3 regions of the Solibacillus sp. FSL K6-4121 genome follow, and region 2 is predicted to be linked to each of the others. Evidence: riboswitches for the same ligand, from Rfam matches in the RefSeq annotation. Region 2 holds a riboswitch; each other region holds the start of a gene.
What was found. A riboswitch is a leader RNA that binds a small molecule or an ion and turns the genes downstream of it on or off. The one in region 2 is predicted to bind cobalamin.
Positions count from the first base shown of each region.

Region 1: another riboswitch for cobalamin. It lies ahead of MHH95_RS06935 (ABC transporter substrate-binding protein); the one in region 2 lies ahead of MHH95_RS00680 (DUF4430 domain-containing protein).
Region 3: another riboswitch for cobalamin. It lies ahead of MHH95_RS09630 (hypothetical protein); the one in region 2 lies ahead of MHH95_RS00680 (DUF4430 domain-containing protein).

Region 1 is NZ_JBBOCS010000001.1:1,355,256-1,360,983, forward strand. It holds gene MHH95_RS06920 (DUF1934 domain-containing protein) at 1-396, shown strand, start outside; gene argS (arginine--tRNA ligase) at 393-2,060, shown strand; gene MHH95_RS06930 (acyl-CoA dehydrogenase family protein) at 2,345-3,514, shown strand; cobalamin riboswitch at 3,617-3,808, shown strand; gene MHH95_RS06935 (ABC transporter substrate-binding protein) at 3,949-4,905, shown strand; gene MHH95_RS06940 (FecCD family ABC transporter permease) at 4,889-5,728, shown strand, end outside.
Region 2 is NZ_JBBOCS010000001.1:113,497-119,224, forward strand. It holds gene MHH95_RS00680 (DUF4430 domain-containing protein) at 1-3,299, opposite strand, end outside; cobalamin riboswitch at 3,463-3,660, opposite strand; gene MHH95_RS00685 (DNA/RNA helicase domain-containing protein) at 3,939-4,121, opposite strand; gene MHH95_RS00690 (hypothetical protein) at 4,265-4,519, shown strand; gene MHH95_RS00695 (type I restriction-modification system subunit M) at 4,804-5,728, opposite strand, start outside.
Region 3 is NZ_JBBOCS010000002.1:42,774-48,501, reverse strand. It holds gene MHH95_RS09650 (histidine phosphatase family protein) at 1-280, opposite strand, end outside; gene cobS (adenosylcobinamide-GDP ribazoletransferase) at 253-1,035, opposite strand; gene MHH95_RS09640 (bifunctional adenosylcobinamide kinase/adenosylcobinamide-phosphate guanylyltransferase) at 1,039-1,581, opposite strand; gene MHH95_RS09635 (ABC transporter substrate-binding protein) at 1,645-2,598, opposite strand; gene MHH95_RS09630 (hypothetical protein) at 2,585-3,145, opposite strand; cobalamin riboswitch at 3,305-3,486, opposite strand; gene MHH95_RS09625 (Fur family transcriptional regulator) at 3,539-3,949, opposite strand; gene MHH95_RS09620 (metal ABC transporter permease) at 3,946-4,812, opposite strand; gene MHH95_RS09615 (metal ABC transporter ATP-binding protein) at 4,829-5,575, opposite strand; gene MHH95_RS09610 (isopropylmalate synthase) at 5,686-5,728, shown strand, end outside.

The DNA of each region.
Region 1 (5,728 bases), 1.2 Mb from region 2:
ATCATTCCTACCGAGGGCGAGCTTGAAAAATATGAAATGTGGCTGGAAGGCAACTGTGTAGAAAAAGGCGCAAATCATTATTTACGCTATGAAGAAATTCAGGAAGAGACACGAATTCAAACGACGATAAAGCTAGATGAAGCGAAAGCCTTAATAATGCGAAGCGGTGGTGTCAACATGCGTCTTCCCTTAAATCCGGGTTTACGGGAAAATGGACATTATGAAAGTCCATTCGGATCATTGCCAATCGTTACCGATACACATCAGTTAGCCATTGAAGTAACACAAAGCGAAAAAGTATCAGGGCGTTTTAAAACGCAATATGATCTTATAATAGGCGGTAATTCTGTCGGACAATACACATTGGAAATTCAATTTACGGAGGTATATTCATGAATGCAGTAGAACAATTACAGCAATCGATTAAAGACGCTTTAAAAGCGGCGATCAATCAGGCAGGCTTAGTCGAAGCTGGCACAGAACTAAATATTCACCTGGAAACACCAAAAGACAAAGCAAACGGTGATTTCGCCACAAACGTAGCGATGCAATTAACTAAATTGGCGAAAAAGCCACCACGTGCCATTGCAGAAAGCATCTTAGAGAATGTAAAAACAGAAGGGACAGATATCGAAAAAATCGAAATCGCAGGTCCTGGCTTCCTAAACATCACAGTTCGTAAAGACTTTTTAGCAGGTGTAGTAAAAGCAGCATTCCAACAAGGTGAAAATTACGGTCGTTCTACTGCAGGAGCTGGTGAAAAAGTACAAGTCGAGTTCGTATCAGCGAACCCAACAGGCGACTTACACTTAGGACATGCCCGCGGTGCTTCTGTAGGGGACTCTTTATGTAACGTTATGGATTTTGCCGGTTTTGATGTATCTCGTGAGTACTACATTAATGACGCAGGTAATCAAATCAACAATTTAGCGTACTCATTGGAGGCACGGTATAAACAAGCATTAGGCATGGATGCCGAAATGCCGGAAGATGGCTACCACGGTCCAGACATTATCGCTATTGCAGGTAAGCTAGCTGAAGAATTTGGTGCTTCAATTTTGGACAAAACAGAAGAAGAACGCTTCAAATTTTTCCGTGAGCACGGTTTAAAATTAGAATTAGCAAAACTACAAAACGATCTTAAAAACTTCCGTGTTGAATTTGACGTTTGGTATTCTGAAACTTCATTATATGAAAACGGCAAAATCGATGTTGCATTAGAGAAACTAAAATCAAATGGACATGTATTTGATGAAGATGGAGCAACTTGGTTCCGTTCAACTACATTTGGCGATGACAAAGACCGCGTATTAATTAAAAACGATGGTTCATTCACATATTTAACACCAGATATTGCTTACCATGAAGATAAATTACGTCGCGGATTTGATAAATTAATCAATATTTGGGGTGCCGATCACCACGGTTATATCCCACGTATGAAAGCAGCGATTGAAGCACTTGGCTATGAGCGTGAAACATTGGAAGTGGAAGTAATTCAAATGGTTCAGCTTTACAAAAACGGTGAGAAATTTAAAATGAGTAAACGTACAGGTAATGCTGTTACAATGCGTGAGTTAGTGGAAGAAGTAGGTCTTGATGCAGTACGTTATTTCTTTGTAAAAACTGCAGGGGATTCACACATGGACTTCGACCTAGATTTAGCAGTATCACAATCAAATGAAAACCCAGTGTATTATGCACAGTATGCGCATGCACGTATTTCATCTATTTTACGTGCAGCAAGCGAGCAAGGTTTTGAGGCATCATTGGAAAACCTAAACTTACTAGTAGCAGAAAAAGAAGAAGATGTTCTGAAAAAGGTTGGTGCATTCCCGCAAATCGTGGCAGATGCAGCGAAACACCGCACACCGCACCGTATCGCAAACTATATCCAAGACTTATCAGCAGCATTCCACAGCTTCTACAATGCAGAAAAAGTATTAAATCAAGACAATAAAGAGCTAACTCAAGCTCGTTTAGCGTTAATTACAGCAGTAAAAACAACATTGGCAAATGCGTTGAAATTAATCGGCGTAAGTGCACCTGAGAAAATGTAATCCAAAATTTCACGACACTCTATTTTCTATTAACGGAAAATAGGGTGTTTTTTTTCGAAATGCGATGTTTCTACTTTTTAACTGAGCCTTTCTACCTTTTGTTGTAAAGGTTCTCCTTTCTCCCGCCACCGTTCCACTTTAAATTGGAAATTACCCCCTTATTTATTAAGTGAATAAATCCCTACAAAGAAACTAGGGATATCTATTGACTTGTAAATTTCTGAAACGTACTATTAATTTGATGAAATAACTACGTAAGACAACAGACGAGGGTGGTGCTTTTCATGAGCAAGGAATTATTTATTGAAACGGACGAGCAGCGACAATGGTTGGAAAAGCTCGAAACAATTTCAGAGAGTATAAAACAATTGGCTCAACAAACAGATGAGCAAGCGACATTTCCATTTGAAAATTTCCAAAAGCTACGCGAAATTGGCTATACAAAAATAACGTTGCCAAAGGAATACGGAGGAGATGGCTTCACCGTATATGATGCGCTTTTACTACATGAAACGTTGGCAAGCTATTGCGGAAGTACGGGGTTGGCAGCTTCGTGGACAATTCAAAATGTAGGCGAGATTTTTGAAAACCGTTACTGGAATCCTCAAAAGCTTGATTGGTTTGGTGGAGAAATTGCAAATGGTGCGACAGTAAATCGTGCAGTAAGTGAGTTTGCGATGGGAAGTCCAGTGCGTGGTGGGCGTCCGGCGACTTCCGCAAAACGTGATGGCGAACATTATATAATTAACGGGCGTAAAAACTATACGAGCGGTGCACCGGATCTCGATTATTTTTTAGTATCTGCATGGATTGAAGATGAGGATCAGTTAGGGTTTTTCCTTGTTCCGAAAACAGCTGAAGGAGTATCGGTCGAAAACACGTGGGATGTGGCATCAATGCGCGGTACGGGAAGCGATGATTTAGTGCTCGTCAATGTACGTATTGATCAGACGAACTTAGTGGAAATCCCAAACTATACAACAGGCTTTAAGTTGAACGGCTGGTTACTGCTTATCCCAGCGACTTATTTAGGGATTGCACAGGCAGCACGTGATTATGCGGTTGATTTTGCGAATAGCCATTCACCAAATAGTATTCAAGGGACCATTGCACAATTGCCGAATGTTCAAACGCTCATCGGAGAAATGGATTTAGCATTAACAAAAGCTCGTTTTACTATTTATGGAGTAGCAAGACTGTATAATGACCCGACGAAGAAGGCGACCTTAGTTAACGAAATCAATATTGCTAAACATGTTGTGACAAATACAGCGATTGAAGTCGTTGATAAAGCGATGCGTTTAGTTGGCGCAAAGAGCCTTCAACGTTCCAACCCACTTCAACGCTATTACCGTGATGTACGTGCAGGCTTACACAATCCACCAATGGATGACATTACAATTAAGCGTTTAGCAGAGACAGCAATTGAAAACAATTTAAAAACAAAAGAATGAACTGTTATTTAATACGCAGAAACTGAATTATAAACAAATTATCTGAAACTTTGGTAATTTTGCATACAATTAATGAAATATCCGCTATAATAATATTATTAATTAAATATGTACTATAAAGGTTCTTACTATATCTAATTAAAGTAAGAAGTAAAAGGGAAATCGGTTCAAATCCGATGCGGTCCCGCCACTGTAATTGCTAGTTTTGAGCTATATGCCACTGAAATTTTCGGGAAGGCAGCTCATAAACGTTAATGCATAAGCCAGGAGACCTGCCTTTATAATGCCCGATTAATGCCTACGCGGATAGGATGTGGTAAATGAATTTTTTATTTGAATTTATTTGCTTTCATAAAGCTTCCTAGTTTGTAGGAGGCTTTTTATTTTTGTTTAAAATTACAGGTTAGAACAATTTTAGGAGGAATTAATTACATATGAAAACTTGGCAACGACTTTCTTCAACAGGAATTATCTCCATTATGCTCCTTGCAGGGTGTGGGGTTGAAGAAACAGCAGTAGAAAAAGATACAGCTCAACAATCGATAGAAACTGTTGAGGAACAAGCACAGTTCCCTATAACGGTAACGGATGCTTTAAACAAAGAAGTGACAGTGGAAAAAGCTCCTGAACGCATTATTTCCCTTATTCCATCCAATACAGAAATATTATTTGGCTTAGGCTTAAATGAACAAATTATTGGGGTATCTGACAATGATAATTACCCGGAAGAAGTTCAGACAAAAGAAAAAGTTGGTGGGATGGAATTTAACTTGGAACAATTGATTGCATTGCAGCCAGATCTAGTAGTAGCTCATGAATCAGGTCTTTATAGCTTTAACGAAGAAGGTATTGCGCAACTTGAATCAGTTGGCATTCCTGTATTTGTAGTGAAAAATACTACAACATTTGAAGAAACATATACGACTATTGAACAAATTGGGCAATTAACAGGGAAAACCGCTGAGGCAACAGAGATGATTGCATCCATACAAAAAGGAATTCAAGACATTGAAGTTAAAGTGGCTGATTTAGAAGAGAAATCTGTGTTTATCGTAGTGGGCACAGAGCCGGACTTATATGCAGCGGGACAGGAGACATTTATTAATGAAATGCTAGAAGTATTAAATGTAGAAAATGCAGTACAAGAGCTTGGGTGGCCGATGTATAGCTCTGAGCAATTTGTTGACAGTAATCCGGACGAAGTGATCGTAACATATGAAAACGACTATGAAAGCATCGTAAATAACTCTGCCTATAACGAAATGGATGCAATTAAAAATGGCAATGTTCATGTCGTAGATGGGGATACGACGAGTCGCCAAGGTCCACGTATTGTAGAAGGTATTGAATCACTAGGTGAGGCAATTTATCCAGATGTATTTAAAGAATAGAAAATATATATATGCTTATGTTACTTCCATTGCATTGCTTCTTTGTAGCTTGTGGATCGGAGTATCATTTGGAACGGTTAATATCCCCCTTTCGACATTATGGGATAAAACGACAGATCCGATAGCTTACAGTATACTGTGGAAAATTCGAATGCCACGGGTAATTTTAGCCGCAATCGTTGGTGCATCACTGGCGATTGCAGGGGCGGCTTTCCAGGGGCTATTAAAAAACCCTTTGGCCGATCCTTATACGTTAGGGATTTCATCAGGTGCATCAGTCGGAGCCGTTATGACAATTTTTTTAGGTATCTCGATTCCGTTTCTTGGGGCATTTACATTACCAGTATTCAGCATGGCAGGTGCCGCATGTACAATGGTCATTGTATTATCATTTGCCCGACTTGTGGATCGTTCAATGAAAATGGAAACGTTAATTTTAACAGGAATTATATTTAGCTCGTTTTTAGGTTCATGTATCTCATTAATGGTTGCTTTAACGGGGGAAGAGCTTAGAGCGATTATTGGTTGGCTGCTTGGGAGTGTATCGATGCGCGGCTGGTCATATGTAAATATGATTTTACCATTCATGATTATCGGTACGAGTATTATATGGTTCAATCGCCGTGAACTGAATGCAATGATATACGGAGAGGAACGTGCTCAATACTTAGGGGTAAATGTGAAGCGCAGTAAATATATGATTTTAGCAGGTGGCTCCATTTTAACAGGGTCTGCTGTAGCAGCATCCGGTACGATTGGTTTTGTCGGTTTAGTTGTACCGCACATGATTCGTCTATTAGTTGGAGCCGATCATCGACATTTA
Region 2 (5,728 bases):
ACGGTTGCTTTACCGTCTACAATTAAATGCGGTACAGCTATTAACGCACCGTTCTCTTCTTGTAAAATAACGATTTCTCCATTTTCTGCTGCATTTGATGTTGCATTAAATTTACTATTCACTGCCGCAATAAGTGTAGACTTTACATTGCCATTAGCTACAGCTACTTTATTTGCTGCATTAACAAGGAACGTTAATTTCACATAGCCTGATGAGAATGCGAATGGCTTTGTTTCGCCTTTTTCATTCATAATCTGAATTGCAAATGTAATTTTCCCATCTTGTTCCTCAACTTTTACAGATAATTTTTCACCCTCTGCAAGTGTTACGTTTTCAACAGGAATTGTTAGTACTAAACCTTTTGGGGTTGTTACGATTACTTCTTTTTCCCCCGCTAAATCTGCACCTGTTAATTGTGTTGTAAAGATTTCATCCGTTTGCTCTGATTCTTCTGTTGTTGGTGGTGTTACTGTTGAACCTTCACCTGTTGAACCGCCACCTGCACCTGCTGAACCGCCACCTGGTGACCCGCCTACATCTTCACCTAAATCAGATGTGTAGACCCAACTTACAACATCGCCTGCTTTTAATTGATACACATCTGCTGATACTTCTGGGAATGCACCGTTAACGCTGAACATCCAGCCGCTTAATTTACCACGATCAAACTCGTTAACGCCCGCAATACCTGCAACATACATCCCCATTGATGTTTGTCGTGCATTTAACGCAATATTTTTTGCCTGTGTAACACGTTTTAATAAATCAAATGCTGTTTCATCTGCTAAAATTTCAAACTGCTCACTTGGTAAAACAACTTCTGATGCAGATACAGTGATCGACATCGTTACCTTACTATTCGTTATTACTGGTGGAGCCGTTGCGCCGCCATCTGTACCTGGTTTCCCTTGATCTGGTTTCCCTGAATCAGGTTTCTCTGAATCTGGTTTTTCTGAATCAGGTTTTTCTGGTGTTGGAGCTGGAGTTACTGCATTTTCTGCTACTGTATAAAATGTTGATTTTCCATTTAACGCATCCGCTAAAGCGATATACACTTGCTCTAATGCCATTAAATTCGAGTTTGTTTGCGACGCCTTATACAGTACGCCACCATCTTTTAGAATATAGTTATCTACTAAGTGACCTACGATATTTACGTAGTCATCACCTTTTTTATAAGACCATTTTGTTGAGAATAAATCTTCCCCCACTGCTGCTAGACCTGAAATAATCGCTGCCATTGAGTTCGAGTTATCTGTGAAGCCTTTTGCTTGATAGTTCGCATGTACAGCCGCTACCGCTTTGTCAATCGCTGCTTTTACTGCTGGGTCATCTTTAAATGGTGAAAGTGCAAATAATGTCCACCCTGTTGCATCGTTATCACCAAAATAGCCTGTTGTTTTATTTTGTAAAGCTAAAATAGCCTCGATCTGCTTTTGTTGGTCATACTCTGCATTAGCTAGCTCTAACGCGATTAAAGCGAATGCTTCACCCCAAATTGTCGAGAACAGACCGTTTTCCTTTTGCATTGCTAATAAATCTGCTACTTGATTGCGCCCTTTAATGTTTAATGGATCTAAACCTAATGCTTTTGCTGCAATAATTGTGCCCGCAATCTTATTTGTATCATTTTGTGATGCTTCTAACGGGGTTGTAAAGAACGTACCTGCAGTTGTTGGTGCAGTTGTCCAGTCGTATGTGCCTGCATTGACATTTGCTGCCTTCATCGCTGTTAACATCCAAAATGCGCTATGTGATTCATTTACACGTGCCGTTACAGTTTCTTTATTTGCTTGTAAGTATGTTGCGCCTAATTTTAATGCATCTTCCGCTTTTTTACGGTTTTCTGCTGGTTGCTCATCTGGTGTAACCAATAATGATTCATACGTACGAATAATGCGAGGGAACGAGGCAAGTTCTTTATTGCCGTTATCCGTCAAAATAGTACCTGGTAAATCTTTTGTAAAGCGAAGTTCATAATTTCCTTCTACTACTTCCACTGCAGGAATCGTTACTTCACCTTGTGCATTTGTAACATATTTTTTTCCGTTATATTCAACAGTTACGTCTGCTAAATCCGTTATATGTGGTCCTGAAATATGCTCATACAAGTAAGATACTGTATTATATTTACCTGTCACTTTAATTTTTACGTCTGTACCTGCCACTACCGTTGTTGGCATATCAATGATTGGATTAAACGTAATTTTATCGACAGATTCAGCACCTGAATACATGATTAAGTTGTACTCTGGGAATTCATAATTTTCTATAACTGAAGATGCATTAATATAATCCCAGACAATTGTATCGCCATTTTTAATTTCAACGTCTTTTCCATAAACATCTGGATATTCCCCATTTACTTTGTACATCCAGCCACTGCCTACACCTAGGCCTTTTTCACCGTCTACACCAATATTTTTAAAGTAGCCCGTTGAGTCGCTGTAGTCATACGTAATTTTATGGGCATCTAAAATTTGCTGTGTTACTTGTGCAGCATTAATTTTACCGTTACCTTTAATTTCAAAGTCTTTTACATTTAGTACTGTACCTGCAATGCCTTCAACACGGAAATTCACTTTTAAGTCATTTACAGGTTGAATTGAATCGACAACTTTTACTGAAATTTTTTGCTCTTGTGCACTTAATAATGCAGGAGCTAGTAGCTGTAATTCATATGTACCAGGTGCCGCTTCAATTGCTAATGTTAATTGTTGTTCGTCCTGCTTAGTAATATTTGTAATTGTTAAACCATCTGGCGTTATCCAATTTTCTAATGTTGCTGCCTGTTCAGTAAATAAATCCCCTTTTACAGACACTTCAACAAGTTTCTCGCCCTCTTGTTCAGACGCCTGTGCCTCTAACATTGGCGATAAACTATAATAAACAGATACTATATCATCTGCTTGAAGTTCATAGCTTCCTAAACCAAGTTCAGGTGATTCACCGTTAATCGAATAACCCCAACCATCCCAATGACCTAATGAACCCGATACTAAACTATTAATTGATTTTACATACGGGCCATAATCGCTAGTCACGACTTCAAATGGGATATTTGCAGCTGTTAATGTTTGCTGTAACGCCTCAAGTGCACTTGCTCCCTTTGTTACGGATATATTGGAGTTGGCAATAATATTTTCTTTTAACCCTTTTACTTCTAGTTGCACACTAATTTGTTCCACTTGTTTCTCTAAATTTTCTACCTGCTCAGCATCTACCGTTGCTGGCGCTATAAGTGATACCATTAGAACAAGTGTTAATGCTATATGCAACCACTTTTTCCAAAAATCCATGCAATAAACCTCCTGAAAGTTTTTCATGAATAATGTTTTGCCATTAACCCAATACAAAAAAAAAAGCCATTCCTCAAATTGAGAAATGGCGGAAAACAGAAAAAAGCATATAAAAATACCCGTTCATCTATTTGCCGTACATTCTCCTTATTCCGAAGAGAGTTAATACGATAAAAATAAGTCAGGTCTCCTGGCTCGTGTATCATGTGCAAGCCTTCCCATTGACTAGAGGCATTTTTCCTCATTTAACAGTGGCATATTTTACACAGTCTTCTACACTTACAGTTGCGGATACAGCTTCGGTTTCACACCGAATTCCCTATTATGCTCAATTAAGAGCAACCTATTTCTGCAAAACATATTCAATTGGAATTTATTTTAACACAAAAATATGATTAGCATAGTACTTTTTTCAGAATACTATAAAAAAGAAATTTTTGAATTACTTAACTGTTTAATTTTACTTGACGGTTACATATGTCCGTTTTATTTATAATTAGCAAGTTTATATCGTAATAAAGGTAACTTGAATAAAGAAAAGGAGCTAATTTTTAAGGATTCCCCCCCTCACAGGCATTGGAAAAAGGGTATTAAACAAGAGACCAACTCCCATTCAATACCCCTAATCAAGCAATTCATTTAAATGTCTTCTCTTTGAAATGAAAGCAATTTATCTCGCAGCGCTTCATCACTTGCGTAAATATAGAGCCCTTTAATACCACGTTTCATTAAAATATTGATGGAATTTAGGACAATCTTTTCTTTCGCTTCAGTAACATTGGCAATACCCTCTGTACCTGTATAAGCACCCTTATCCGTCAAGATTGCTAAAGTTAAGATTTGGATGAAAAAAGTTAAAATTGCCTGAAAATTTTATTGATATTATCAAACAGTTAATAGTCTTCTTGTATAATTTACCATATAATTATAAGTGTAATATATTATTATTGAATGGAGGAATTTACATGATTGGGTTAGAAAAATCGATTATTTATGAATTAGGTACATATGAAGCCGAAGTTTATGACGTTGAAGTTTTTAATTACGAAGACGTAACCATCTCCATCACTTTAAAAAAGTATATGGAACAACAGTATTCTGCGGATTATATTATTGAGGTAGAAGATCAAATAATAAATGGCGTAACAGGTATCTTCTCCACTAAAGAAGAGGCTTTGTTTACTGCTGAAAAGTTTATATTGGAAGCATTGGTTAACTAAAATTTTTAACCCCCTAAACACTGTTCTTTTCTATTTGAGGATAATGCTAGTATAAAGAAAGTTCAAAACGTTTACGTCATTCTTTCATTAAAACAACAATGGACATATACACAAATAGCACTCAAGTAGCAGCTAATGATGCAGTTATCAAAAGCTCATAAATTACATTGTAATTTTAAATTATTTTAGTGGTGTTTTAAATACTCTTCGTTGAAATAGTAAAAACATCAAAACCTCTGTTTTTTAAAGGTTTTGATGTTTATTGGAATCATTAATTTACATGATTATTTTTCTAAAAGATCAATAAATTTGCTAAGTTCATTTTTAGCTTTGTCAGTTGTTCCATTCAATTCACTCATAAGCTCAAACAATTTCTCATATGAATTCATAATATCTACTTGAACTTCCTTCAATTCTTGAGCCACTTGTGAAAGTGGAATAACTTCTTCTTCTTCAAACATGTCGACATAACGTGGAATGTTCAAATTGTAATCATTTTCTTTGATTTCATCCAAAGATGCCACGTGAGCATATTTCTCAACGTCTACGCGGTTACTGTAAGTTTCTATAATTTTGTTGATATTTTCAGGAGAGAGTTTGTTTTGGTTCTTGCCTTTTTCAAACTCATTTGAAGCATCGATAAATAAAATATCTTTATTTTTTCGAGCTTCACGACCTTTGAACACTAGCACACATGTGGGGATACTTGCCCCATAGAACAAATTAGCTGGCAATCCAATAACTGTATCTAACAGATTGTTGTCGATGATATTCTTACGGATTTTCCCTTCAGACGCACCACGGAAGAGTACACCATGTGGCAACACAATAGCCATTGTTCCAGCTTTATCTAAATGGTACAGTCCATGAAGAACAAAAGCATAATCTGCCTTAGATGCAGGTGCTATACCATAACCCTTGAAACGTGAGTCTTTTTCTCGGTCAACGTCTTTTGTATCCCATTTTTGAGAATATGGGGGGTTAGCTACGACCGCGTCGAACTTCAAAGGAATTTGTGTGCCATCTTTTTCAGCAAACGGCCAGTCAGCATCAAGTGTGTCTGCACGATTCAACTCCATATTTCGATAGTTAACACCATGCATCATCAAGTTCATGCGAGCTAAGTTATAAGTCGTAGTATTCAACTCTTGGCCGTAAAAATCAACGCTTCCTTCTTCATCACCATTTGGCAATTCTTTTTGAACTGTC
Region 3 (5,728 bases), on a different contig from region 2:
TGGGGTTATGTTCTAATTGCTCATATGTACACATTTCAAAATCCCCGAAATGCAGTTCCCTTAAATTTTTGTTTTGATAATATGAAGCATGTGGAAAATAGCATTGCGCTGTTTCACGGCAACGCAATAAATCACTTCCAAATACTTCATTTGTATGGATTGGCATCTGTGCTTGAACCAACTTTAATATCGGTTCATCTGTCCAGCCAATATATTTCCTCTCTATATTCGCTTTTGTTTTCTCATGACGAATTAAATGCAAAGTAATACCGTCAGCCATAGTACAACCTCCAACCCTTCTCCTAAAGCACCGAGTAAATCACCGCTCATCCCGCCAAAATGCTTTTGCGACCATTTCCGGTAAAAGAAAATCGATAGCAACATAACAATAACTAAAATAAATAAGCTGTACATCGAAAAATAAATCCATGCCACCATAAATACTATAGAAAAAACGCTTATGATTAGCATCAATTTCTTTGGAATGATAATGGATTTAAAATAAGCTGCGAGCCCTGTCTGCTTGGCCGTTTGCATCGTTAAAAAGTAAATCAGCATCCCTAAACGTGCAATAAAAGGAATAAAAATAATAAAGGGAATAATCTCTTCATGACCTTTTAAAAGCATTTCATAAATAACACCGATTTTTAACAGCAATAAGCAAAAAACACTGATGACACCGAAAGCACCTGTACGCGGATCATCCAATATTTCCAATCGTTTTTCTTTTTCCCCATAAGAAAAAAAGGCGTCACTCATATCAATCCAGCCATCTAAATGCAGACCGCCTGTTAGAACAATGAACATAATTACGATTAAAATCGCCAATAGTAGACTCGAAATGTCACTATAATTTGAGATGACAAAAATGCCGCCACTAATGATTGAACCGATGAGTAAACCAACAATCGGTAAAAAGGCGTACATCCATGTAACGGACTTTGCATTCATATCAAGCTGCTTCTTAATTGGGATTGCCGAGAAGAATTGCCATGCTAATAAAAATCCTGTAAAGCTATTTTTCAACTTGCCCACTCCTTATTTCCATTGCTGTACAAGCTGATATTGTACTTCATATGCTTCATCACTATGTTGGACAATCCACTGATGAAGTTCTCCCAACAGTTTACGATATAAATTTACCTCATCATAATGTGAAGGCAATTCGTCTAACACTTCATTTGATACAACTATTATTGTAGCACCTTGCTGATGCCAAGCTAGCAATTGCTTTTGCAGCGATTCAATACAATTATTGATATATTCGCTATTTTTGCCTTCTGCTTCATAGTTGAAAAGTACATTTGAAAGCCAGGTTGTCACACATTCAAAAAGCACGACTGCCTCTTTTGAAAGCTGTTGAATTGTTAAAGGAATCTGTACTTGCATTTCCACCGTGTCCCAGTTAGCGTTTTGGTTTTGACGGTCACGCTGATGGCGGACAATCCGTTTTTTCATTTCATCATCAAATGATACTCCCGTAGCGACATAGTAAAGCAACTTATTTTCGCCTAACTGCCTCGCATAGTTCTCTGCAAAAGCACTTTTCCCGCTGCGTACACCACCTGTTATAAAAATCAATCGTATGCCTCCTTTCCAGTTCAAAAAAACATGCCAACTAAGGCATGTTCTTCTATTCTATAACTATTTAAACAGCTCTGGGTATACTGATTGTGCCATAATTTCAACGGCTTCACCAATACGCGGTCCAGGACGTGACATGATATCTCCGTCCACTAAGTAAACTGCCTGCTCCTTGACTGCTTGTATTTTATTCCAGCCTGTACGTCCTAAAATTTCTTCAACCGCATTTTCCATATAAGTCGCAGGTGAAATAATAATTTCAGGATTGCGAGTAATAACATCCTCTTCTGTCACACTAATCCAACTCGTCTGATCAGCATAGATATTTTCGATATTCGCATAATCCATTATTTCTTGCTGGAAAGTACTGTTGCCGGTTGTCCAAAGATCCGGAGCTGGGGACACTTCATAATACACTTTTTTCTTCGTATCGATTGTTGCTGTTTTTTCTTGTACTGTCTTAATTTGTGCTTTAATATCGGCTACAACTTCTTCACCTTTCTCTTCGATACCCATTACTTCTGACAACTGAATAATATCTGAGTAAACATCATCGAATGTCGTGGCAGAAGCAATAACAAATACTTTCAGACCCGCATCTTCCAGTTGAGCAATTTGTGCTTCCTCCCCAATTGTATATGCCACAACTACATCCGGATCTAACTCCAGAATTCGCTCTGCATTGATGACCGTAGAAGTCGAAACTCGTTCAATTTTTTGTGCTGCTTCCGGATATGTATCAAAGTCTGTTGCACCGATTATTTGCTCACCAACACCCAGTTCAAACAAAATTTCTGTATTGCTTGGCTGTAGTGAAATAATCGTTTCCGGGACTTCATCAAATGTTACCTCAACACCACGGTCATCGACAACTGTATAAGGAGCGCCATCATTTTTGGTTGTAGCTTGCTCCTCATTTTTAACGTCCTTATCTGTTTTTCCCTCATCAGATCCACATGCTGCTAGTAATAACGTTGCTGCTAAAGCAACGACCCATTTGTTATTCAGTTTCATTTGTTGTAACCCCTTTTTTCTTTTTTGTCGGATAGGATTTTGAGATAAATGGAATTTCCTCTTGCTGATGCTGTTGATTCATATAGACTGCCATGACAAAAAATACATTGGCAAGCAGCCCGAGAAAATCAAACAGAATTTCATCCACTTCTCTTTCTTCGCTTACTTTATGTAATGCTCTGTAAGACTTTTTCGCCTCGCTGCGGCAAATATGAAGTCTTGCGGCACTTTCGATTCCTTGTGGCAGGACAAACTGCTGAATCGTTTCCCCAACTTCACTTACATAAAAATCGTATCGATCGCTTAACCATTTTAAATCTTCTGATGTAATGGCTAATTTACCGCGGACCGAACCATTGGCATGGTAGGCTAATGGTTGAATCTTCTTTAAATCTTCAAGCACAATCTGACCTAATACATCATCAACTAATGTTGGAAATACTACGCCGATTCGCGTTGTTAAAGAATCGGTCCGAATCTCGTAGTCCACACAGCTTGATTTTTCCCGCATAAACGGATAGCAGGAATAACGAATATCCTTTTTCATAAAGTTCTCCTCACTTCAAGTAGTACCTCCTCGCAATTATTGAGTGAACGAAAAAAAGCCACCCATAAGAAAATGGATGGCTTCAAAAATCAATAAAAGGGTGCAAAACGCTCATTCGATCAATGATTGCCGTACATTCTCTTTAATTCCGAAGAGGGATGTTACGATAAGAAAAAGATTGGTCTCCTGGCTCTGCGTTTCACTTTACTCACAAGTACCTTCCCGCTATATTAGCAGTGGTATTACACTTATTTTCATCAACGCTTACAGTTACGGATATAGCTTCGGATTTACACCGAATTCCCATTTATGCATCATGCATCTTTTTCCTGCAAATCTATTCAATTTGTCTTTATCACTTTAGCATATAAAAAATTTTATGCAAACTAAATTTTATAAACATTCAGGACATTTGCCGTAAATCTCAAATTTATGCGCTTCTACAGCATACCCCGGCAACTTTTCACCAAGCATTTCCATTGGACAGACGGACAGCTCTTTTACTTTACCGCAATCACGGCAAATAAAATGATGATGATGGTGGTCTGACTCACAATGCATGCGGAAGTTGCGCTCACCGTTTAATTCCGTTTCTTCCAAAATATCAAGCTCAACAAAAGTTGCTAAGTTGCGATAGATTGTATCGAAGCTCATCCCAGGGAAATCCTTTTTCAATACTGACAGCAAATCACGGGCAGTCAAATATTTATCCGTAGCTGCAAACATATCCAAAATCAATTCTCGTTTATCGGTCTTTTTATAGCCGTTTTCCTTTAATATTTCCCACGCGCGCGTTGCATTCACAGTACTTCTTCCCCTTTCGATTTAATCGATACTTTTAGCACAACTTTTTTAATAAATATAACTAACAATAAAATAATGATCGATGTGACAACAATTGTTCCACCAGGTGCTAAGTTTAAGTAAAATGCAGAAATCAATCCAATAATTACTGCCAGTTCTCCAAATACAATGGCCAAAATAATGGCTTCTTTAAATCCACGGGCCAACCGCATTGCAGCAGCTACCGGTAATGTCATTAGGCTTGAGACAAGTAGAATTCCTACGATACGCATACTTGCGGCAATGACTAATGCGACGACAACCATAAACAACAGATGAATCCACTTTGCAGGTAAGCCACTCGCTTTAGCATATTCTTCGTCAAACGATAAAACAAAGAGCTCTTTAAAAAACAGCACTAAAAATAATACGACAACGACTGCAATCGCCATCACTACATACAAATCCTGGCGCGATACAGCGGAAACTGAGCCGAATAAATAACTCATCAGATCTGTATTAAAGCCACTTGCCAATGAAATTAAAATCGCGCTAATTCCGATACCACCTGACATAATAATCGGAATTGCAAGTTCTTCATAATGTTTATACAGTCGACGTAAACGCTCAATCAATATCGAGCCACTTACAGATGCCACAATACCTAGATAAATAGGGTTTAGCAATGCTAGCCCTGCAAATGACTGACTTAAGTAAAGACTTCCGGCAATACCGGCAAGTGTTACATGCGATAATGCATCTGCTATTAATGACAATCGACGAACAACGATGAATACACCAAGAAGTGGTGCAATCACGCCAATAATCAATCCCGAGAAAAAGGCATTTTGTAAAAATTCATAGTTTAATATTGCTTCTATCATAATGGCGGTCTACTCCTTAATGAATCTTTCGAACAGAGTGACCATTCCAGCTAGCGATCTGTTCTTCCGAAATTGTATCAAAATCATTTTTATATCCGTGGAAATGGATCGATTGATTTAGGCATGCTACATGACTGACACGATCCGAAACTGTATCAACATCATGCGTAACTAAAATCATCGTCATATTGTGATGCTTATTCAAGTGTGCAAGCATATCATAGAATGCCTGCACATTTTCGCGGTCAATTCCTACTGTAGGTTCATCTAAAATAAGGAGCTTAGGGTCTGACACTAAAGCACGTGCGATAAAGACGCGCTGCTGTTGGCCACCGGAAAGCTGCCCAATATTACGCTTCAAATATTTTTCCATACCGACATCCTTTAAAGCACCTTTTACTAAAATGTCTGCATCTTTTGGATAGCGTTTAAATAATCCAACTTTTTGAACCAAACCGCTTTTAACAACTTCTTCAACGGTTGCAGGGAAACCGGAATTAAAGGCATTGGACTTTTGCGACACATAGCCAATCCATTCGCGGTGTTTAAAATGGTTCGCTTGTTCGCCAAATAATTTAATTTCTCCAGACATTGGCTTCAATAAACCTAAAATTAATTTTAAAAGTGTCGATTTTCCAGAGCCATTTTGCCCCATTAACGCCAAAAAGTCGCCCTCATGAACACGTAAAGAAATATTTTTCAATGCTTGTGTGTATTCATATTGAAATGAAACATCCTTCAATTCAATTAGTATTTTTTTCATATCATTCGCTTCTTTCTAATTCAAAATCATTACGATTTACATCATGTTAGTATAATAGACTTTTTGGTTCATGTAAAGGAAATAAACTTGAAAGGATGATGACTATCCAAATGTTACAATGGTTTGAAAATCTTAAGAGAATGAATGACCGCC